Rubrivivax gelatinosus IL144: one gene and its partner. The protein of the gene in region 2 binds, or shares a complex with, the protein of the main gene of each other region. Links are inferred from orthologs where the notes say so. Each region holds a gene or a part of one and is shown on either strand. Other genes may lie near its edges.

Region 1 (11,299 bases), 120 kb from region 2 along the record:
TATGCCAAGGAAATGCGGCGTGCGGTGCGCGCCGAACTGGCGCATCTGAAAGCGCAGGGCGCCCAAAACAGTGCGCACTGGCGCGATCTGGTGCTCGCCAAGACCTGGCTGCACCGCGACGAAGACAAGATCCCGCACGGCGTGCGGCCGCGCCTGACGCAGGCGCTGGGCGACAACCCGAGTCTGGCCAAGCTGGTCGCGATGCGCGAGGAGCTGCGTGCGCTGTGGACGCGCACCAACGTCTCGGCCGAGCAGCTCGTCGCCGACCTGCAGGCCTGGTGCCGCAAGGCCGAGGACAGCGGCATCGCCGCGCTGCAGGAGTTCTCGCTGAAGCTGCGTTCGGCGCGCGCCTGAGGGCAGGGCGCCGGGCATGAAAAAGGGGCCTCGCGGCCCCTTTTTGTTGGGCTGCTCCGCGCCGCATGGCGGGCGGAAGCGCCCATGCAAACGGGGCCCGCAGGCCCCGTCGTCTCGGTCCGTGGCCACCTCGTGGTGGCCGGCCGATCACTTCAGCTTCACTTCCTTGTACAGGACGTGCTTGCGAGCCTTCGGGTCGAACTTCAGGAATTCGAGCTTTTCAGGCGTCGTCTTCTTGTTCTTGCTCGTGGTGTAGAAGTGGCCGGTGCCCGCGGTGGACTCCAGCTTGATTTTTTCGCGTCCGCCTTTGCTGGCCATGTCGCTCTCCTAACGGTCTGTCAGATTTCGCCGCGGGCACGCAGGTCGGCGACGACCTTCTCGATGCCCACCTTGTCGATCAGGCGCAGGGCCGCGTTGGACACGCGAAGGCGCACCCAGCGGTTCTCGCTCTCCATCCAGAACCGGCGGTATTGCAGGTTGGGCAGGAAGCGGCGCTTCGTTTTGTTGTTGGCGTGGGAGACATTGTTCCCCACCATCGGGCGCTTGCCCGTGACTTGACAGACGCGTGCCATGACGCTTCTCCGAAAGGTTCGAGGGTGATGGCCGCCTGCGAAAGATACCGAGCTCCCAGCGGAGCCGGGCCATCAAAGGCAGCAAAGCCGAAAATTATAGCCCAGATTGTTCGAGGTACCGTTGGGCATCGAGCGCAGCCATGCAACCGGTGCCTGCGCTGGTGATCGCCTGACGGTAAACGTGGTCCTGGACATCGCCGGCGGCGAAGACGCCGGGCACGCTGGTCATCGTCGCGAAACCCTCGGAGCCGCCCTTGGTCAGGACGTAGCCGTCCTTCATCTCGAGCTGGCCCTTGAAGATCTCGGTGTTGGGCTGGTGGCCGATGGCGATGAAGCAGCCGTTGACCTTGAGTTCTTCGGTCGTGCCGTCGTTCACCGACTTCAGTCGCACGCCGGTCACGCCGCTGGCGTCGCCGAGCACCTCGTCGAGCGTGGCCCACAGGTGAAGCACGATCTTGCCGGCCTTCACCTTGTCCATCAGCTTGTCGACCATGATCGGCTCGGCGCGGAACTTGTCGCGGCGGTGGATCAGGTGCACGGTGCTGGCGATGTTCGACAGGTACAGCGCCTCCTCGACGGCGGTGTTGCCGCCGCCGACGACGCAGACCGCCTGGTCGCGGTAGAAGAAGCCGTCGCAGGTGGCGCAGCCGCTGACGCCGCGGCCCATGAAAGCCTGTTCGCTGGGCAGGCCCAGGTACTTGGCGCTGGCGCCGGTGGCGACGATCAGCGTGTCGCAGGTGTACCGGCCCGAGTCGCCGGTCAGCACGAAGGGCCGCTGCGAGAAGTCGACGGCGTTGACGTGGTCGAAGACCATCTTCGTGTTGAAGCGCTCGGCGTGCTGCTGGAAGCGCTGCATCAGGTCCGGGCCCATCACGCCGTTGACGTCGGCGGGCCAGTTGTCGACTTCGGTGGTCGTCATCAGCTGGCCGCCCTGGGCGATGCCGGTGACGAGCAACGGCTCGAGGTTGGCGCGCGCGGCGTAGATCGCGGCGGTGTAGCCGGCCGGGCCGGAACCGAGGATCAGGACGCGGGCGTGGGTGGTGTTCTGGGTCATGGAAGCTCGAGAAAAGGTCCGGCGGGCGGGCCGCGAGGGGCGCGCGACGGCGTCGGGCGTCGCGCCGATCCGACGTGCGAGGATACCGCCCACGAGACGCGGCGGCAGCCCGGTGCGCTCAATGGGCACAATAGGGAATAACTTTCCGCGTCTCGGCCGGTGGTCGGAAGCGGACAGAACCAAGAGGAGGTCCCCGTCGTGTCGATGCTCTCGAACCTGGATCTGATCCGGCGCGTGCCGCTGTTCTCGATGCTGACGGCCGAACAGGCCCAGTCGATCGCCGACAGCGTCGTCAAGCGCCGCTTCCGCCGTGGCGAACTTGTCGTCGAGCAGGGGCGCAAGAGCAATGCGCTGTTCATCCTGCTCAACGGCCGGGCGCGCGTGCTGACCTCCGACTCGCGCGGCCGCGAAGTCATCCTGGCGGTGCTGGAGTCCGGCGACTACGTCGGCGAGATGAGCCTGATCGACGGCGAGCCGCACTCGGCCACCGTGCGCGCCGAGATCCAGACCGACATGCTGGTGCTGCAGCGCGCCGACTTCGCGCGCTGCCTGCCCGAGGGCTCGACGCTGTCCTACGCCATCCTGCGCGGCCTGGTGCGCCGGCTGCGCAACGCCGACCGGCAGATCGAGTCGCTGGCGCTGCTGGACGTCTACGGCCGCGTCGCCCGCACGCTGCTGGACATGGCCGAGGACGACAAGGGCACGAAGATCATCCGCCACAAGGTCTCGCGTCAGGACATGGCCAAGGTCGTGGGCGCCTCGCGCGAGATGGTCAGCCGGGTCATGAAGGACCTGGAGGACCGCGGCGTCATCGAGACCCAGGAGAACGGCTCGGTGATCATCAAGGAACGGCTGCAGACCGACTGAAACGTCGTCTGCCGGGGCGATCGGCCACAATCGCCGCATGACGTTCCCGCTCGGATCCCTGGGCGCCGGCGCCGCCGCGGCGAAGGCGCCACGGCCGGTCCCGGCCCCGGTGCGCTGGCGCCAGCAGGCGCTGCTGGCCGCCGGCGCGGTGGCCTGGCTGCTGCTGGTGCTGGCGCTGGCCACCCACCATCCCGCCGACCCCGCGTTCACCACCTCCGGCACCGGCGAGCCGGTGCACAACCGCGCCGGCCTGCTCGGCGCCTGGGTCGCCGATCTCGCCTACTTCCTGTTCGGCTTCTCGGCCTGGTGGCTGGTGCCGGTGGGCCTGCGCGCCTGGCTGTCGCTGCTGGCGCAGACGCTGCGCAGCGGCGACGACGCGCCGGCCGATTCGCCGGCCCATCCCAAGGCGCTGTTCTGGGTCGGCCTGGTGCTGCTGATGATGGCCGCCACCGCGCTCGAATGGACCCGGCTGTACCGGCTGGAGTCGCTGCTGCCGGGGCATTCCGGCGGCGTGCTCGGCTACACGCTGGGGCCGCTGTCGATGCGCTGGCTGGGTTTCGCCGGCTCGGGCGTGCTGTGGATCGTCGTGCTGGTGCTGGGCCTGTCGCTGGCGCTGCGCTTCTCGTGGCTGAAGCTGGCCGACGCGATCGGCGAGCGTTTCGACGGCCTGCGCGAGCGCCGCGCCGAGGTGCGTGAACAGGAAGAAGACCGCCGCATCGGCGAGCAGGCCACGCGCGAGCGCGAGCACGTCGTCGAGGTCGAGCGCCAGATCGTCGAGGAGCACGTGCCGATCGTCATCGAGCCGACCATCGTCGAGGTGCCCAAGTCCGAGCGTGTCGCCAAGGAGCGCCAGAAGCCGCTGTTCGTCGAGCTCACCGACACCAAGCTGCCGCAGGTCGACCTGCTCGACGCCGCGCCGGGCCGCCAGGAGAGCGTGACGCCCGAGTCGCTGGAGATGACCAGCCGGCTGATCGAGAAGAAGCTCAAGGACTTCGGCGTCGAGGTGCGCGTCGTCGCCGCCTCGCCCGGCCCGGTGATCACGCGCTACGAGATCGAGCCGGCCACCGGCGTCAAGGGCGCGCAGATCGTCAACCTCGCCAAGGATCTGGCGCGTTCGCTGTCGCTGATCTCGATCCGCGTCGTCGAGGTCATCCCGGGCAAGAACTACATGGCGCTGGAGCTGCCCAACGCGCGCCGGCAGACGATCCGCCTGGCCGAGATCCTCGGCTCGCAGATCTACCACGAGGCCAGCTCGCTGCTGACGATGGGCCTGGGCAAGGACATCGTCGGCAACCCGGTCGTCGCCGACCTGGCGAAGATGCCGCACTGCCTGGTCGCCGGCACCACCGGCTCGGGCAAGTCGGTGGGCATCAACGCGATGATCCTCAGCCTGCTCTACAAGGCCGAGGCGCGCGACGTGCGGCTCATCCTGATCGACCCGAAGATGCTCGAGATGAGCGTCTACGAGGGCATCCCGCATCTGCTGGCGCCGGTCGTTACCGACATGAAGCAGGCGGCCAACGCGCTGAACTGGTGCGTCGGCGAGATGGAGCGGCGCTACAAGCTGATGAGCAAGCTGGGCGTGCGCAACCTCGCCGGCTACAACAAGAAGATCGCCGACGCCCAGGCCAAGGGCGAGAAGATCGGCAACCCCTTCAGCCTGACGCCCGAGGAGCCCGAGCCGCTGGAGCGGCTGCCGCACGTCGTCGTCGTCATCGACGAACTCGCCGACCTGATGATGGTCGTCGGCAAGAAGATCGAGGAGCTGATCGCGCGCCTGGCGCAGAAGGCGCGTGCCGCCGGCATCCACCTGATCCTGGCGACGCAGCGGCCCAGCGTCGACGTCATCACCGGCCTGATCAAGGCCAACATCCCGACCCGGCTGTCGTTCCAGGTGTCGAGCAAGATCGACAGCCGCACCATCCTCGACCAGATGGGCGCCGAGGCGCTGCTGGGGCAGGGCGACATGCTCTACCTGCCGCCGGGCAGCGGCATGCCGGTGCGTGTGCACGGCGCCTTCGTCAGCGACGACGAGGTGCACCGCGTCGTCGAGTACCTCAAGACCCAGGGCGAGGCCAACTACGTCGAAGGCATCCTCGAAGGCGGCACGCTCGAAGGCGATGCCGACGCGATGCCCGAAGGCGGCCCCAGCGGCGGCGGCGAGGACGACTCGATGTACGACCAGGCGGTGCAGGTCGTGCTGCAGCACCGGCGGGCGTCGATCTCGCTCGTCCAGCGCCATCTGCGCATCGGCTACAACCGCGCCGCGCGGCTGCTCGAACAGATGGAGAAGTCCGGCCTCGTGTCGGCCATGGGACACAACGGGAACCGCGATCTGCTGGTGCCCAAACGCGAAGAATGAAGAAACTCCTGATCGCCGCGGCGCTGGCCGCCGCCACCGTCGCTGCGCACGCCGACGCCGTGCAGACGCTGCGCGCCTTCGTGCGCGACGTGAAGACCGGCCGTGCCGAGTTCACCCAGACCGTCACCTCGCCGGACGGCGCGCGCAAGAAGACGTCCTCGGGGCGCTTCGAGTTCTCGCGCCCCGACCGCTTCCGCTTCGGCTACGAGAAGCCGTTCCAGCAGACCATCGTCGCCGACGGCCAGAAGGTCTGGATCTACGACCCTGACCTGAACCAGGTCAGCTCGCGCCGGCTGTCGCAGGCGCTGGGCGCGACGCCGGCGGCGCTGCTGGCCGGCGGCTCGCTGGAGTCCGACTTCGTGCTGTCCAACGGCGGCAGCCAGGGCGGGCTCGAATGGGCGCAGGCGACGCCGCGCACGCCCGACGGACCGTTCAAGTCGATGAAGGTGGGCTTCCGCGGCGCCGAGCTGGCGGCCGTCGAGATCGTCGACAGCTTCGGCCAGCGCTCGCGGCTGGACTTCAAGGGCTTCGAGGCCGGCGTCGCGCTGCCGGCCGATCGCTTCCACTTCACGGTGCCGGCGGGCGCCGACGTGCTCCAGCAGTGAGGCCGCCGGCGCCGGTTCAGTCGCCGGCGCCGTCCATCAGCCCCATGTCGGGGCTGCGCACCAGGGCCTCGATGTCCAGCAGGATCAGCATGCGTTCGAGCTCGCCGGTCTTCAGCGTGCCCAGGCCGGTGATGTAGCTGGCGTCGATCGCGGCGCTGAACTCGGGCGCCGGCTTGATCTGCTCGCCGCGCAGCTCCAGCACGTCGCTGACCGAGTCGACGACCATGCCGACGGTGCGCCCGGCGATGTTCAGGATGATGACGACGGTGAAGCTGTTGTATTCGACGTCGGCCAGACCAAAGCGCACGCGCATGTCGACGATCGGCACGATGACGCCGCGCAGGTTCACCACGCCCTTGATGAACACCGGCGCGTTGGCGATGCGCGTCGGCGGCTCGTAGCCGCGGATCTCCTGCACCTTCAGGATGTCGATGCCGTATTCCTCGGCACCGAGCTTGAACGACAGGTACTCGCGCGCGGCCTGGGCGGCCGCCGTGTCCTGGGGGTCGGCCGCCGTCGCGGCCGGGCGATCGAGGGTGGTGCTCATGCGGGCTCCTTCGGGAAGTCTTGTGCTGTCGCGGCTCGGCAGCGCGGCCGCGGCGGCGATTCTGCGCAGCTGCCGCGGCTCGAATGCGGGGATAAGCGGCGCCGGCGGGCCTCATTTCGGGCTCGGCGACAATCGGCCATGGACGCCCAGGACTCCCTGTTCGCTGACGAACCGCCGCCGCGCCCGGCCGCGGCGCCGGTCGCCGAACCCGGCGCGCCGCTGGCCGAGCGGCTGCGCCCGCACACGCTGGCCGAGGTCATCGGCCAGCAGCACCTGCTCGGCCCCGGCCGGCCGCTGCGCGTGGCCTTCGAGAGCGGCCGCATCCCGTCGATGATCCTCTGGGGCCCGCCGGGCGTCGGCAAGACGACGCTGGCGCGGCTGGTCGCCGGTTCGGTCGACGCCCAGTTCCTCGTGCTGTCGGCGGTGCTCGCCGGCGTCAAGGACATCCGCGACGCGGTCGAGCTCGCCAAGGACGCGCGCCGCCGCGGCCAGGGCACCGTGGTCTTCGTCGACGAGGTGCACCGCTTCAACAAGGCGCAGCAGGACGCCTTCCTGCCGCACGTCGAGTCTGGCCTGTTCACCTTCATCGGCGCGACGACCGAGAACCCGTCGTTCGAGGTCAACTCGGCGCTGCTGTCGCGGGCCACGGTGCACGTGCTCAAGCCCCTGGCCGACGAGGATCTGGGCACGCTGCTGGACCGCGCCCGCACGCTGCTGGCCGCGCCGCCGCTCACCGAGGCCGCGCGCACGCGCCTTGTCGCCCACGCCGACGGCGACGCGCGCCGGCTGCTCAACGCCTACGACAACCTCGTCGCCACCGCCGGTGACGTGGCCGAACTCGACGACGCGGCGCTCGAGCGCGCGCTGGGCGAACTGCTGCGCCGCTACGACAAGGGCGGCGACCAGTTCTACGACACGATCTCGGCGCTGCACAAGTCGGTGCGCGGCTCCGACCCCGACGGCGCGATCTACTGGCTGGCGCGGCTGCTCGACGGCGGCGCCGACCCGCGCTACGCCGCGCGGCGCATCGTGCGCATGGCCGCCGAGGACGTCGGCCTGGCCGACCCGCGTGCGCTGCGCCTGGCGCTGGACGCCGCCGAGGTCTACGAGCGCCTGGGTTCGCCCGAAGGCGAGCTGGCGCTGGCCGAAGCCGTGGTCTACCTGGCCATCGCACCCAAGTCCAACGCCGTCTACAAGGCCTGGAACGAGGTGCGCGCGCTGGTGCGCAGCGACGTCAGCCGGCCGGTGCCCGACCATCTGCGCAATGCGCCGACCAAGCTGATGAAGTCGCTGGGCCACGGCCGCGACTACCGCTACGCCCACGACGAGCCCGAAGGCTACGCCGCCGGCGAACGCTACCTGCCCGACGGCCTCGTCGGGCGGCGCTTCTACCAGCCCGTCGCGCGCGGGCTGGAGGCGCGCATCGCCGATCGCCTAGCAGAACTTCGTGCGCTCGACGATGCGGCGACTACTTCCGGCTGACGCGATTTTTCGAGCGAGAATCGCGCCCTTGCGCGACGTCCGGCCGGCGTCGAGGGGTGGGTAAGGCCTCGCTTTACATACAAATTGAGATGGTCCGGCCGGGTTCTTGCTAGACCCGACACGGCGCGCGGGAAGCCGCGCGGATCACCCCGGAGACTCCCTTTCGATGGAAACATTCTTCCAGCAGATCATCAACGGTCTGGTGCTCGGCAGCATGTACGCGCTGGTCGCACTGGGCTACACGATGGTCTACGGCATCATCAATCTGATCAACTTCGCGCACGGCGAAGTGTTGATGGTGGGCGCGCTGACGAGCTGGACCGTCGTCACCCTGCTGGCCGACTCGGGCCTGCCGGGCTGGGCGATGATGCTGATCTCGCTGCCCGTGGCGATCGTGGTCTGTTCGGCACTGAACTTCACGATCGAGAAACTGGCCTACAAGCCGCTGCGCAGCGCGCCGCGCCTGGCCCCGCTGATCACCGCGATGGGCATGAGCCTGCTGCTGCAGACGGTCGCGATGATCATCTGGAAGCCCAACCCCAAACCCTATCCGCTGCTGCTGCCGACCGACCCGATCGACCTCGGCGGCCCGGTCATCACCGTCACCCAGTGCCTGATCCTGGGCATCACGGTCGCCATGCTCTCGGCGCTGATGTACCTGGTCAACCGCACCAAGCTCGGCCGCGCGATGCGCGCCACCGCCGAGAACCCGCGCGTGGCCACGCTGATGGGCGTGCGCCCGGACATGGTGATCTCGGCGACCTTCGTCATCGGCGCCACGCTGGCCGCGGTCGCCGGCGTGATGTGGGCGGCCAACTACGGCACCGTGCAGCACTCGATGGGCTTCCTGCCCGGCCTGAAGGCCTTCACCGCGGCGGTGCTCGGCGGCATCGGCAACCTGGCCGGTGCCGTGGTCGGCGGCCTGCTGCTCGGCCTCGTCGAGGCGATCGGCGCCGGCTACCTCGGTGACCTCACCGGGGGCGTGCTCGGCAGCCATTACGCCGACATCTTCGCCTTCGTCGCGCTGATCCTCGTGCTCACGCTGCGTCCCGCCGGCCTGCTCGGCGAACGCGTCGCCGACCGCGCCTGAGTTGCCGGGTTGCCTTCCATGAAGAACAAGCTCTTCCTATTCATCATCGCCGCCCTGGCGCTGCTGGCGCTGCCGCTGTTCGCGCAGCAGTTCGGCCAGGGCTGGGTGCGCATCCTGGCGCTGGCGCTGCTGTACGTGCTGCTCGCGCTGGGCCTGAACATCGTCGTCGGCTACGCCGGCCTGCTCGACCTGGGCTACGTCGCGTTCTACGCCGTCGGGGCCTACATGTATGCGCTGCTCGCGTCTCCGCACCTGACGGAGAACTTCGAGTGGATCGCCAACGCCTTCCCCAACGGCCTGCACACACCGATCTGGCTGGTCATACCGTTGGCCGCGGGATTGGCGGCGCTGGCCGGCGTGCTGCTCGGCACGCCGGTGCTCAAGCTGCGCGGTGACTACCTGGCGATCGTCACGCTGGGCTTCGGCGAAATCATCCGGGTGTTCATGAACAACCTGGAGTACCCGCTGAACATCACCAACGGGCCGCGCGGTCTGGACCGCATCGACGCGATGAACCTGTTCGGCTTCGACTTCGGCAAGACGAAGTACATCGGCGAGTTCGCGATCCCCTCGGTCACGCTGTACTACTACCTGTTCCTCGCGCTGGTGATCTTCAGCGTGCTGATCTGCTACCGCCTCGAGCGCTCGCGCATCGGCCGCGCCTGGATGGCGATCCGCGAGGACGAGATCGCCGCCAAGGCGATGGGCATCAACACCCGCAACATGAAGCTGCTGGCCTTCGGCATGGGCGCCACCTTCGGCGGCGTCTCGGGCTCGATGTTCGCGGCCTTCCAGGGCTTCGTCTCGCCGGAGTCGTTCTCGCTGCAGGAGAGCGTGATGATCGTGGCGATGATCGTGCTCGGCGGCCTGGGCCACATCCCCGGCGTCATCCTGGGCGCGGTGCTGCTGGCGGCGCTGCCCGAGGTGCTGCGCTACGTCGCCGGCCCGCTGCAGGAGATGACCGGCGGGCGGCTGGATGCCGCCATCCTGCGCCAGCTGCTGATCGCGCTGGCGATGATCTCCATCATGTTGCTGCGTCCGCGCGGCCTGTGGCCCTCGCCCGAACACGGCAAGGCCGCACCGCGGCCGGTCACCAAGCTGATGCGCTGAGAAGGGACGCGAAGCGACATGTCGGAAACGATTCTCAAGGTTCAGGGTGTCTCCAAGCGCTTCGGCGGGCTGCAGGCCCTGTCGGACGTCGGCATCGAGATCCGCAAGGGCCAGGTCTACGGCCTCATCGGCCCCAACGGCGCCGGCAAGACGACGTTCTTCAACGTCATCACCGGCCTGTACATCCCCGACGCGGGCTCGTTCGAGCTCGGCGGCGAGCCCTACAAGCCCAGCGCGGTGCACCTCGTCGCCAAGGCGGGCATCGCACGCACCTTCCAGAACATCCGCCTCTTCGCCGAGATGACGGCGCTGGAGAACGTGATGGTCGGGCGCCATGTGCGCACGCGTTCGGGCCTGGGCGGTGCGGTGTTCCGCACCGGCGGCTTCAAGCGCGAGGAGCAGGAGATCGCCGCGCGCGCCAAGGAGCTGCTGGACTACGTCGGCATCGGCAAGTACGCCGAGTACAAGGCGCGCACGCTGTCCTACGGCGACCAGCGCCGCCTGGAGATCGCGCGCGCGCTGGCCACCGATCCGAAGCTGATCGCGCTGGACGAGCCCGCCGCGGGCATGAACGCGACCGAGAAGGTCGTGCTGCGCGAACTGATCGACCGCATCCGCCGCGACGGCCGCACGATCCTGCTCATCGAGCACGACGTGAAGCTCGTCATGGGGCTGTGCGACCGCGTCACCGTGCTCGACTACGGCAAGCAGATCGCCGAGGGAACCCCGGCGGACGTGCAGAAGAACGAGAAGGTCATCGAGGCCTACCTGGGCGCGGGCGGACACTGAGCATGAGCACCACGACGATGTTGAAGGTCACCGGCCTGAAGGTGGCCTACGGCGGCATCCAGGCCGTCAAGGGCGTGAACTTCGAGGTCCACCAGGGCGAGCTGGTGAGCCTGATCGGCGCCAACGGCGCCGGCAAGACGACGACGCTGAAGGCGGTGACCGGCACCCAGCCGGTGGCCGAAGGCACGATCGAGTACCTGGGCCGCAACATCCGCGGCCAGGGGCCGTGGGACCTGGTCAAGCAGGGCCTGGTGATGGTGCCCGAAGGCCGCGGCACCTTCACCCGCATGACGATCGTCGAGAACCTGCAGATGGGCGCCTTCATCCGCAACGACAACGAGATCGAAGACGACATCGAGATGGTCTTCGGCAAGTTCCCGCGCCTGAAGGAACGCCGCAACCAGCTCGCCGGCACGATGTCCGGCGGCGAGCAGCAGATGCTCGCGATGGGCCGCGCGCTGATGGCG
Region 2 (11,321 bases):
CGGTCGACGTGCACGTCAAGCGCCTGCGCGAGGCGCTGGCGCCGGTGCAGTGCTCGGCGCTGATCGAGACCGTGCGCGGCGCCGGCTACCGCATGACGCAGCAACTGGGCAGCGTCGCCGCCTGATCCCCTCATGGGTGCACTGCTGTCGCGCGCCATCTGGGCGATGCTGGCCGGCGCGCTCGGCGCGCTGGTCGGCGACGTCGTCGGCCGCTCCGTCGGCCAGCCCGGCATCGGCGCGCCGCTGGGCGCCGCCTTCTTCGCCGCGCTGGCGGCCGCCGTCGAAGGCTGGCGCGCGCGCCGGCTGTTGAACTGGCTGCGTGGCGACCAGACGCGTGGCGCGCCGCGCGACACCGGCTTCTGGGGCGAACTCGGCTACCGCGTGGAGCGGGGCTTTCGCCAGCGCGAGACGCAGATCGAACGCGAGCGCCAGCGCCTGGAGCAGTTCCTGTCGGCCATCGAGGCTTCGCCCAACGGCGTCATGATGCTCGACGCCAGCGGCCAGATCGAGTGGTGCAACTCGGAGGCCGCCGACCACTTCGGCCTGGACCCGGTGCGCGACCGTCGCCAGCGCGTGACCAACCTCGTGCGCCAGCCGGCTTTCGTGCAGTTCCTGCAGGTCGGCGACTTCAGCCAGCCGCTGATGCTGGTCGACCCGCTGGGCCGGCGCAGCTTCTCGGTCATCGTGCGCGAGTACGGCGAAGGCCTGCGCCTGGTGCTGTCGCTGGACGTCACCGAGCGCGAGCGCGCCGACGCGATGCGCCGCGACTTCGTCGCCAACGTCTCGCACGAGATCCGCACGCCGCTGACGGTGCTCGCCGGCTTCGTCGAGACCATGGCCTCGCTGCCGCTGACGCCGGTCGAGCGCGAGCGTGTGCTCAAACTGATGGAGCAGCAGACCAACCGCATGCAGGCGCTGGTCGCCGACCTGCTGACGCTGGCGCAGCTCGAAGGCAGCCCGCGGCCGCCGCCGGACCGCTGGTGGCCGGTGGCGACGCTGCTGCGCCGCGCCGAAGCCGACGGCCGCGCGCTGTCGGCCGGGCGCCACGAGATCAGCGCCGCCGGGGGCGAGGACTGCGAGATCGCCGGCAGCGACACCGAACTGCTCAGCGCCATCGGCAACCTCGTCGGCAACGCCGTGCGCTACACGCCCGAAGGCGGGCGCATCGACCTGCGTTTCCGTACCCGCGACGACGGCAGCGCCGAGATCGAGGTCGCCGACACCGGCGTCGGCATCGCGCGCGAGCACCTGCCGCGGCTGACCGAACGTTTCTACCGCGTCGACAGCAGCCGCTCGCGCGAGACCGGCGGCACCGGGCTGGGGCTGTCGATCGTCAAGCACGTCGTGCAGCGCCACGGCGGCGAGATCGACGTCGCCAGCGAGCCCGGCCGGGGCTCGCGTTTCCGCCTCGTGTTCCCGGCGGCGCGGCTGCGTCAGCGCGCCGCGGCCTCGGGCGCTTCGACGGCGGCCGCCGGCGCGGCCTGACGGCGGTAGAGCGCGAAGCGCTCGCCGCGGTCCTGCATGCGCTGCAGCGTCGCCACGTGCACCCAGCCCGGCGGCGCCGGCGGCGGCTTCACGCCGCGCACCCGGTACAGCAGGTTGTCGCAGCGGCCGTTCACGGCATCGGGGCTGGCGTCGATCTGGTAGCGGCCGAAGACCTCGAGCGCCGCCACCGCGACCGACGGTGCGCCCGGCGCGGCGATGCAGCCGCCGCTGGCGACATAGGCGCGCAGATGTTCGACTTCAGGGCGCGAGCTGCGCGCGTAGTCCAGCGGCGCGCGCCACAGCGTCATCAGCAGCAGCCAGCACAGCGCGACGCCGCCGGCCGGGATCACCATGCTCTTCCACAGCGCCTCGCGGTGGCGCCCGGTGCGCCAGCGCAGCAGCCATAACCAGGCCAGCGTGCCGGCCAGCGCGAAGGCCAGTTCCACCGGCTCGAAGCGCACGACGTAGCCCGGCACCAGGCGCAGCGCGTTGGCCGCCGGCTTGGCCGGCACCCCGGTCTGCATCGCGACGTAGAAGAACCAGATCGCGATCGCGCCGAAGGTGAAGAAGAACATCGAGAACCAGTCGATCGCCGCCGAACTGGTGCGCTTGAGCGTCGGCAGCGCGAACGCCGCCAGCACCGCCAGCCCGGGGATGGCGAGCATCAGCAGGCGCTCGTTCATGTTTGTCGCGATCGCCCCGACCATCGCCACGACGACGGTCACCAGCGGCACCGAGATGTGCCGGTGCGTCAGATGGCGGCGCCACTGCCACAGCGTCCACAGCACCAGCGGCCAGGCCGGCCACAGGAACCAGGCCCACTGGCGCGCCAGCGTCACGGCGTCGTCGGCGTCGGGCCAGGAGGCGCGCCACTGCCAGGCGCCCAGCCAGGCGGCCAGCGCCGCCGAGGCCAGCGTCGCCGCGGCCACCCAGGGCGCGAAGCGGCGCACCGTGTCGTAGGCCGAGCGCATGCAGACCAGCACGCCGCCCAGGCCGATGCCCAGCGCCGTGGCCGGCGCGCCGCTGCCGGCCAGCACCAGCAGTGCGGCGACGATGGCCACGCGCGGCTGCCAGCGGCGAAACGGCGCGATCGCCAGCGCCAGCATGAACAGGCCCACGCCGACCAGCTGGCCGAGTTCGGGCGTCGTCTCGTGGCCCAGCTGCAGCAGGCCCAGCGTCGCGATCAGCGCCAGCAGCGCGCCGTCGGCGATCGCTCGCGCGTAGTCCACGGGGTCGGCCTCGCCGCCGAAGGCGAAGGCCACCGGCTGCGCGGCCTGGGTGCGCGCGAGGTAGTAGGTCGTGTACCAGACCAGCACCATCGCCAGCGCCAGCAGCAGCGCGAACGGGACGCGCGCGGCGAAGGCGCCGTCGCCGAACAGCGGGCCCAGCCACTGGATCGCCAGCGCGCCCAGCCAGTGCGGCAGCAGCGCGGCGTCGGCCGGCACCCCGCCCAGCGTCGGCGACAGCCAGGACGTCCGGCCTTCGGCGATCGCCGACATCAGCCCGTAGGCGACGAGGTCGGCGTTGCGCCAGGGGTCGCGGTGGAAGACGCCGGGCAGCACGTACGCGGCACAGAACACCAGCAGCGCCAGCCGCGGCAGGGAGCGCGCGCCGCGCTGGGTGACGAGGGCGGGATTGGGACTGCTCACCGGAGGACGATGATGCGTGAAGACGGCGGAAAAAAGAAAAGGCAGCCGAGGCTGCCTTGTCCAGCGGGGGCCGCGCGCGGGCCCCGGCGGGCACGCCTCACTTCTTGAGGCCGACCCGCGCGAACTTGTTGCGGAACTTCTCGACGCGGCCGCCCAGGTTGTCCACGCTCTTTTGCGTACCGGTGTAGAACGGGTGCGTCTCGCTCGTGGTTTCGAGCTTCACCAGCGGCAGCTCGCGGCCATCGTCCAGCTTGATCGTTTCCTTGGTCTGAACGCACGAACGCGTCACGAACTTGAAGCCGTTGGACAGGTCCTGGAAGCAGACCTCGCGGTAGTTCGGGTGGATGCCTTCTTTCATGGTGCCTCTCGAGTGCAGGTGTGGCAGCCACGCCGAAACGTCGGCGCACTTGCCCGGTGGCGGAAAAACCGCTGATTCTAGCGTGAAACGGGGCCCCGTAGGGCCCCGTGTGCGCGCATCGAGTGCGCGCAAGGCGTGATCGACCGCGGAATCACCCGCCGCGTCGCATCATGTCGAAGAAGTCCAGGTTGTTCTTCGTCGCCTTCATCTTGTCGAGGATGAACTCCATCGCCTCGATCTCGTCCATCGGATAGAGCAGCTTGCGCAGGATCCAGGTCTTTTGCAGGATCTCCGGCTTGAGCAGCAACTCCTCGCGGCGGGTGCCCGACTTGTTGATCAGGATCGACGGGTAGACGCGCTTCTCGGCCATGCGGCGATCCAGGTGGATCTCGCAGTTGCCGGTGCCCTTGAACTCTTCGTAGATCACCTCGTCCATGCGGCTGCCGGTGTCGATCAGCGCGGTGCCGATGATCGTCAGCGAGCCGCCTTCCTCGACGTTGCGCGCGGCGCCGAAGAAGCGCTTCGGGCGCTGCAGCGCGTTGGCGTCGACGCCGCCGGTCAGCACCTTGCCCGACGAGGGCAGGACGTTGTTGTAGGCGCGGGCCAGGCGGGTGATCGAGTCGAGCAGGATCACGACGTCCTTCTTCAGCTCGACCAGGCGCTTGGCGCGCTCGATCACCATCTCGGCGACCTGCACGTGGCGCGCGGCGGGCTCGTCGAAGGTCGAGCTGATGACCTCGCCGCGCACGGTGCGCAGCATCTCGGTCACTTCCTCGGGTCGCTCGTCGACGAGCAGCACGATCAGGTGCACCTCGGGGTGGTTGGCGACGATCGCGTGCGCCAGGTGCTGCATCATCACCGTCTTGCCGGTCTTGGGCTGGGCGACGAGCAGCGCGCGCTGGCCTTTGCCGATCGGGGCGATGAGGTCGATGATGCGGCCGGTGATGTTCTCCTCGGCCTTGAGGTTGTCGCGCTCGAGCTTGAACTGCTCTTTCGGGAAGAGCGGCGTCAAGTTCTCGAACATGATCTTGTGCTTGCTCTCCTCCGGGGTCACGCCGTTCACACGGTCGACCTTCACGAGGGCGAAGTAGCGCTCGCCGTCCTTGGGCACCCGCACTTCGCCTTCGACCATGTCGCCGGTGTGCAGGTTGAAGCGGCGGATCTGGCTCGGCGACAGGTAGATGTCGTCGGTCGAAGCCATGTAGCTGGCTTCGATCGAGCGCAGGAAGCCGAAGCCGTCGGGCAGGACTTCGAGCACGCCGTCGCCGAAGACCTGTTCACCGGCCTTCGCGCGCTTTTTCATGATCGCGAACATCAGCTCCTGCTTGCGCAGGCGGGCGACGTTCTCGATTTCCAGCGCTTCGCCCATCTTGATGAGCTCGGAGACGTGCTGCGCTTTCAGTTCGGACAGATGCATGGGTCGAGACCCTGGTCACGCCGGGCCAGCGCCCGTCAAGGGTGCCCGCCGAGGCGTAGAGAGAGGCTGTGGGAGGGGAGCCTGGTCCGCGTGCCGCTGCCTGTTCGTGTGCCGGCGAGGAGGCCGGCGGGCAGCGGGGCGGGGGCGTACCGTCGGCGCCGCGAGCGTGATGCTCAGGCGCCGATCGGCCGCATTATAGATGGCTGTCGATGAAGGCCGACAGTTGTGCCTTGGAAAGCGCGCCGACCTTGGTCGCGGCGAGCTGGCCGCCCTTGAAGATCATCAGCGTCGGGATGCCGCGGATGCCGAACTTGGCCGGCACTTCGCGGTTCTCGTCGACGTTCATCTTGGCGATCTGCAGACGGCCGTCGTAGGCCGGCGCGAGTTCGTCGAGCACCGGCGCGATCATCTTGCAGGGGCCGCACCACTCGGCCCAGTAGTCGACGAGGACGGGCTTGTCGGCCTGCAGGACGTCGCTTTGGAACGACGCGTCGGTCACGTGCTTGATCAGTTCGCTGCTCATGGGGGTGAACTCCGGGCGCCGCGGTCGCCGTCACGGGCGGGCGCAGGATGGGTCGGTAAACCGGGAAGGGTACGCGAATGCGTCGGGCGGATTCTTGCACAAAGGGCCTGTTCGGCTGATTGGGCTGCGGCTATCACCGCGATAGCGCCGGGCGCGCGAACTGCAACCGAAAACGACGCCAGATCGGGGTTTCGGCATGTGCCCCGCCGGTTTCCAATCTGGACCATGTCCAACCCCGTAACCGCCACGGAGGCTGCGCCGCGTTCCGCTGCGGTGCGCCACTTCGGCGCCTATCAGCTGCTGCGGCTCGTCGGCAAGAGCGAGCGCACGATGGCCTGGCTGGTGGCCGACGCGCGCGCCGGCCGCGACCTGCTGCTCGTGCTGCCGCGCGTGCAGCCGGCCGAGCTCGCCGCGCTCGAGCGCTGGACCGAGACCGTGCAGCGCGCCGCGCGGCTGCAGCACCCGAACCTCGCCGTCGCCGTGGACATCGGCGTGCAGGACGGCTGGCCCTACGTCGCCTACGACCTGGACGACGCCGCGCCGCTGGCCGAGCGGGTCGGCTCGCAAGGCCTGGCGCCGCCCGAGTGCGCCGGGATCTTCGTGCAGCTGCTCGCCGGCCTCGCGTTCGCGCACCAGTCCGGCGTCGCGCACCAGGACCTGCAAGGTTTCGTCGTGCTCGTCGACGACCACGGCCGGCTGCGTCTGGCCGGCCTGGAAGTCGCCACGCCGCAGGGCGAGGCGCCGTCGCTGGCCGCGCAGCGGGCTGCCGCGCAGCGCGACGTGATGGCTGCCGGCCTGCTGCTGCACCACGCGCTGGCCGGCCAGCACGCGCTGGACGAGCCCGACACCGGGCGCGTCGTCGAGCGCATGCCGCCGCTGGGCCGCGAGATCGTGCGCCTGCCCTGGGCGACGGCCCACCTCGTGCCCGAGCCGCTGCGCGCCATCGTCAACCGCGCCACCGACCGCCAGGAGCGCCAGCGCTACCGCAGCGCGCGCACGCTGGCACGTGCGCTCGAAGGCTGGATCCAGGCCGAGTCCGGCGGCAACGGCGCGCTGTCGCTGCTGTCCGACCGGCTGCGCGCCGCCGGCGTGCTGCCCGCCCAGCCCGGCGCCGCCGGGCGCCTGAACCGCCTGGGCGCGATGGAGCGCCAGCGCACCAACGAGATCGCCGAGGTCGCGCTGCAGGACCTGGCGCTGGCTTTCGAGCTGCTGCGCGCCGTCAACACCGCCCAGGTGCGCGGTGCACAGGTCTCGGGTAGCGGCCCGATCCTGACGCTGCGCCGCGCGATCGCGATGCTCGGCATCGACGGCGTGCGCCGCGCCGCCACCGCGCTGCGGCCCTGGCCCGGCCCCTTGTCCGAGGACGCCGCGGCCGAGCTGCTGCAGCTCATCGCGCGCGTCAAGCGTGCCGGTCGCGTGGCCGCGGCCTTGCGGCCCGCCGGCTACGACGCCGAGGTCGTGACCTTGCTCGCGATGCTGCAGAACCTCGGCCGCCTGGTGCTGCAGTACCACTTCCCCGACGAGGCGCAGCAGATCCGCCGCCTGATGCAGCCGGCCCCCGGCAGCGAGCGCGAAGACCCCGGCATGGGCGAGCAGGCCGCGTCCTTTGCCGTGCTCGGCATCGACGTCGAGGCGTTGGGACACGCCGTCGCGCGCCACTGGGGTCTGGACGACGGCGTGCTGCACATGATCCGCCGCCTGCCGCTGGAGACACCGGTGCGCCATGCCGACGGCGACACCGAGCTGCTGCGCCAGGTGGCCAGCGCCGGCAACGAGATCGTCGATGCCTATGCGACGACCGGCGCCGCGCCCGGGCCGGCGCTGCAGCGCATCGCGCAGCGCTACGGCCGCGCGCTGGGCCTGTCGGTCAAGGAGCTGCAGGAGGCCGTCGCGGCCTCGATGCGGCCCGCCGGCGCCGCCGAGCCCGCGGAGCGCCGCGCCAGCGTCGCCGGAGCCTCGGGAGCGATGTCGTGAGCCTGGGTGCCGGCGGCCAGGTCGGCCGCTTCGAACTGCGCCGCGAACTCGGTCGCGGTGCCCAGGCCAGCGTCTGGCTGGCGCACGACCCGCGGTTGGACCGCGACGTCGCGCTCAAGCTGCTCAACGACAGCGTCGGCAGCTCCGACGTCGACGCCTGGCTGCACGAGGCGCGCAGCGTCGCCCGGCTGACGCATCCGAACGTCGTCCCGGTCTTCGAGGCCGACCGCCACGGCGGCCAGCCCTATTTCGTCTTCGAGTACGTGCCCGGGCGCACGCTGGCCGAGACGCTGCGCGAGCGCGGTGCGCTGCCGGCGCGCGAGGCGGTGACGCTGATGCTGGGCATCCTGGACGCGCTGGCCGCCGCCCACGCCCAGGGCATCGTGCACCGCGACCTGAAGCCGTCCAACGTGCTGCTCGGTGCCGACGGCCGGCCGCGCGTGATGGACTTCGGCATCGCCACCCGCGTCGACGCCGGCAGCGCCCACCGCGGCGTCATCGTCGGCACGCCCGGCTACCTGTCGCCCGAGGCGGCGCGCGGCGAGCCGCCGACGCCGGCGCTGGACGTGTTCTCCGCCGGCGTCGTGCTCGGCGAGATGCTGGGCGGCACCCGGCTGCTGCCCGAGCGCGACGTGCGCCGCGCGATCGAGCGCGTGCAGCGCGAAGACCTGGCGATCCCGGCCGAGGCCACCGTCGAGGAGACGCTGCGCACCGTCGTGCAGCGGGCGCTGGCGCGCGACGCCAGCCTGCGCTACCCCTCGGTGCAGGAGCTGCACGCGGCGCTGACGCGCTGGCTCGACCCCGAGGTCGAGGCCGAGCCGGCCGCGCCCGCCGGCCACGGCACGCTGGACTTCCTGCTGCGCCGCATGCGCCACAAGGGCGACTTCCCGGCGCTGTCGGAGTCGGTGGTGCGCATCCAGCGGGTCGCCACCTCCGAGACCGAGAGCCTGAACCGCCTGTCCTCGGAGATCCTGAAGGACGTCGCGCTGACCAACAAGCTGCTGCGCGTCGTCAACACGGCGCACTTCAGCTCCGCCGGTGGCGCCGTCAGCACGGTCTCGCGTGCCGTCGCGCTGGTCGGCTTCGCCACCGTGCGCGACATGGCGCTGTCGCTGGTGCTGCTGGAGCACATGCGCGACAAGGCGCACGCCAACCAGCTGAAGGAAGAGTTCCTGCGCGCGCTGATGGCCGGCACGCTGGCCGACGAGCTGAGCGCGGGCTCGCGCGACGGCGAGGAGACCTTTCTCGGCTCGATGTTCCAGAACCTCGGCCGCCTGCTGACCGAGTACTACTTCCCCGAGGAGGCCGAGCAGATCCGCGGCCTGCTCGACGGCCCCGACGCGCCGGCCGCGGCGCACGAGGCCGCCGCCGCGCGCGTGCTCGGCATCGGCTTCGAGGAGCTGGGCATCGGCATCGCGCGCTCCTGGGGCCTGCCCGACACGCTGCTGCGCACGATGCGTTCGCCGACCGGCGACGCGCCCGGGCGTGCCGTCGAACGCGGCGTCGAGCGCCAGCGCTGGGTGGGGCGGCTGGGCAACGAGATGGCCGACGCGATGCTGTTCCTCGAGCCCGAGGCGCTGCCCGAGCGCCTGGCCGAACTGGGCGCGCGCTACGCGCCGACGCTGGGCGTCGCGCCGCGCGAGATCGCCAAGGCCGCCGAAGCGGCGCGCCAGCGCCTGGCCGAGCTGGCGCCGGCGATGGGCGTGCAGACCGCGCGCGGCGCCCGCGTGCGCCGCCTGCTGCATGCGCAGACGCCCGCCGCCGAGGTCGACACGCTGACCGCGCTGCAGCTCGACAACCAGACCGTGGCCGTCGCCCAGGACACCAACGGCCGCATCGCGCCGCCGCCGCCGGCGATGGCCGACGTGCTCGCCGCCGGCATCCAGGACATCACGAACTCGATGGTGGCCGACGACTTCCGGCTCAACGAGGTGCTGCGCATGGTGCTGGAGACGATGTACCGCGCGCTGGAGTTCCGCCGCGTCGTCTTCTGCCTGCGCGACCCGAAGACCGAGACGCTGACCGGCCGCTTCGGCCTGGGCGACGGGGTCGAGGCCGTCAGCCGCGCCTTCCGCGTGCCGCTGAAGCCCACCGGCGCGCCGGACCTGTTCGCCGCCGTCTGCGCCAAGGGCATGGACACGCTGATCGCCGACGCCACCGCGGCGAACATCGTCGCCCGGCTGCCGGCCTGGTATCGCGAGCAGGTGGCCGCGCCGTCGTTCCTGCTGCTGCCGATGACGCTGAAGAGCGCCACCTTCGCGCTGATCTACGCCGACAAGGCCCAGCCCGGCACGCCGGGGCTGGGCGAGAAGGAGCTGTCGCTGCTGCGCACGCTGCGCAACCAGGCGGTGATGGCCTTCCGCCAGCGCAGCTGAGGGCGCCGCCGCTGCGGGCGGCGCCGTCGTCGGCTAGGCGCCCTGGCTGACCTTGTGGGTGATGTCGTTGGCCATGCCTTCGCCGATGAAGGTGTAGACCGCGCCCGTCGTGCCGGCGCCGGTGGTGAGCACGGCAAAGGTCCGGGGCGCGTCCTCGTAGTCGACGTTGTCGTCGATCCAGGTGCCCGAGTTGAGGTAGCGCTTGCCGTTGCCCAGGCTGCGGTACGAAGGCACGTGGGTGTGGCCGAAGACGACGACGTCGACGTTCTCGTCCGGGTTCTCGAGATACTGCGCCCGCGCCTGGGTATAGAAGGACTCGTAGTCGCCGGTCACCGCGGTGGCGAAGCTGCTGGGCACTTTCACCCGGTTGAGCGCCTGGCGATCGGCCCAGGTGCGCTGGATGTTGCGGAACAGCACCGGCGCGCTGATCGTGCCGTCGGCCTGCTGCGTCGGATAGAAGTCCAGGTAGCTGTAGCTGTCGTTGAAGCCGCAGATGTGCATGTCGAAGATCTTGTCCTCGAGGCCCTCGTAGGGCGTCATGCGCGTGGAGATCTTCTTCAGGACCGAGTGATAGAGGTAGGCCCCGTACTGGTCCACGTTCGACGGGTCGGGAACGTTGGTCACCGGCGGCAGGTTCTTCGGCACGCTCGGCTTGCCTTCCAGCACCCAGGTCGCGGCGTAACGGGCATAGAAATAGCCGGCGGGCAGGAAGCTGTCGCCGTTGCCGCAGAGCGCGGCATTGGTCAGCGTGTCCGGTGCCGAGAACAGGTCGTAGCGATGGCCGTGCTCGATGACGATCTCTTTGCGGTCGCCGGTGTAGTAGGCGCCCAGCCCGCGGACGTCGCGCACCTGCACCAGGCCCGGAATGGCCGCCTGCAGGACCTCGGCTTCGAGCGTCAGGTCGTGGTTGCCCGGCACGTAGACCAGCTTGATGCCGCGCGAGACGACGCGGTTGAGTTCCTGGAAGACCTCCAGGTTGTTCGCGATGACGCCCCGGTAGAACTGGGCCTGGTCGGTGTAGACGGGGTAGTGGACCGGCAGGAACCACTCGTCGAGGAAGTCGCCGGCGATGACCAGTTCGCGCACGTCGCTGGTGTTGCGCAGGCATTGCAGGAACTTGATCAGCAGCGGCCGGTTGGCCAGCGTCTCGGTATACCGGTCGTCGATGCCCAGGTGCAGGTCGCTGATGACGACGATCTTGTTGCGGTTGCCGTTGGCGGCCCACAGCGGCGCGGCGTCGGGTGCGGGGTCCGAGCCGTCGCCCCCGCAGCCGGAGAGATTCAGTGTCGCGAAACAGGCGCCGGCGCCGGCGCCCAGGGTTCTCATGAAGTTTCTGCGGGAGATGGACATTCGGGCCTCCGACAACTGGCTTGTCGTCTTGTAAAGATTTGCTCCGAATGCTATCTCCCGACGTCATCGAATTTTACATTGCACTCAATCGCCGCGTTTTTGCGCTCGGAAACGTCGGAGTGTCGTCCGGCGGATGAGTTTCCGCGGCGGTGCTTATCTCGTCGCCTCGCCGCTGCCGAGTTTCTCCCCG

What was found.
Region 1: the proteins of trxA (region 2) and trxB are in contact, whole or in part, in a crystal structure (PDB 1F6M), measured with the Escherichia coli proteins. The link is inferred for Rubrivivax gelatinosus IL144 from one-to-one orthologs.

What each region holds. Positions count from the first base shown.
Region 1 is NC_017075.1:3,640,736-3,652,034, reverse strand. What follows is about bases 1-2,875. They hold trxB (thioredoxin-disulfide reductase), read right to left. Parts: upstream 1,981-2,875; coding sequence 1,021-1,980; downstream 1-1,020. Other genes in these bases: RGE_RS16640 (Crp/Fnr family transcriptional regulator), read left to right, coding at 2,179-2,847; rpmB (50S ribosomal protein L28), read right to left, coding at 693-926; rpmG (50S ribosomal protein L33), read right to left, coding at 502-672; RGE_RS16660 (DesA family fatty acid desaturase), read left to right, coding at 1-354. In the rest of the region: RGE_RS16635 (DNA translocase FtsK), read left to right, coding at 2,885-5,209; outer membrane lipoprotein chaperone LolA, read left to right, coding at 5,206-5,814; RGE_RS16625 (chemotaxis protein CheW), read right to left, coding at 5,831-6,361; RGE_RS16620 (replication-associated recombination protein A), read left to right, coding at 6,500-7,843; RGE_RS16615 (branched-chain amino acid ABC transporter permease), read left to right, coding at 8,010-8,933; RGE_RS16610 (branched-chain amino acid ABC transporter permease), read left to right, coding at 8,952-10,043; RGE_RS16605 (ABC transporter ATP-binding protein), read left to right, coding at 10,062-10,832; RGE_RS16600 (ABC transporter ATP-binding protein), read left to right, coding at 10,850-11,299.
Region 2 is NC_017075.1:3,525,938-3,537,258, reverse strand. What follows is about bases 3,768-6,664. They hold trxA (thioredoxin TrxA), read right to left. Parts: upstream 5,433-6,664; coding sequence 5,103-5,432; downstream 3,768-5,102. Other genes in these bases: RGE_RS16105 (serine/threonine protein kinase), read left to right, coding at 5,658-6,664; rho (transcription termination factor Rho), read right to left, coding at 3,768-4,909. Outside these bases: phosphate regulon transcriptional regulator PhoB, read left to right, coding at 1-125; phosphate regulon sensor histidine kinase PhoR, read left to right, coding at 133-1,485; RGE_RS16125 (hypothetical protein), read right to left, coding at 1,434-3,134; RGE_RS16120 (type B 50S ribosomal protein L31), read right to left, coding at 3,232-3,492; more of rho, read right to left, coding at 3,644-3,767; more of RGE_RS16105, read left to right, coding at 6,665-7,406; RGE_RS16100 (serine/threonine protein kinase), read left to right, coding at 7,403-9,781; RGE_RS16095 (metallophosphoesterase), read right to left, coding at 9,815-11,107. UniProt on the Escherichia coli protein: Participates in various redox reactions through the reversible oxidation of its active center dithiol to a disulfide and catalyzes dithiol-disulfide exchange reactions.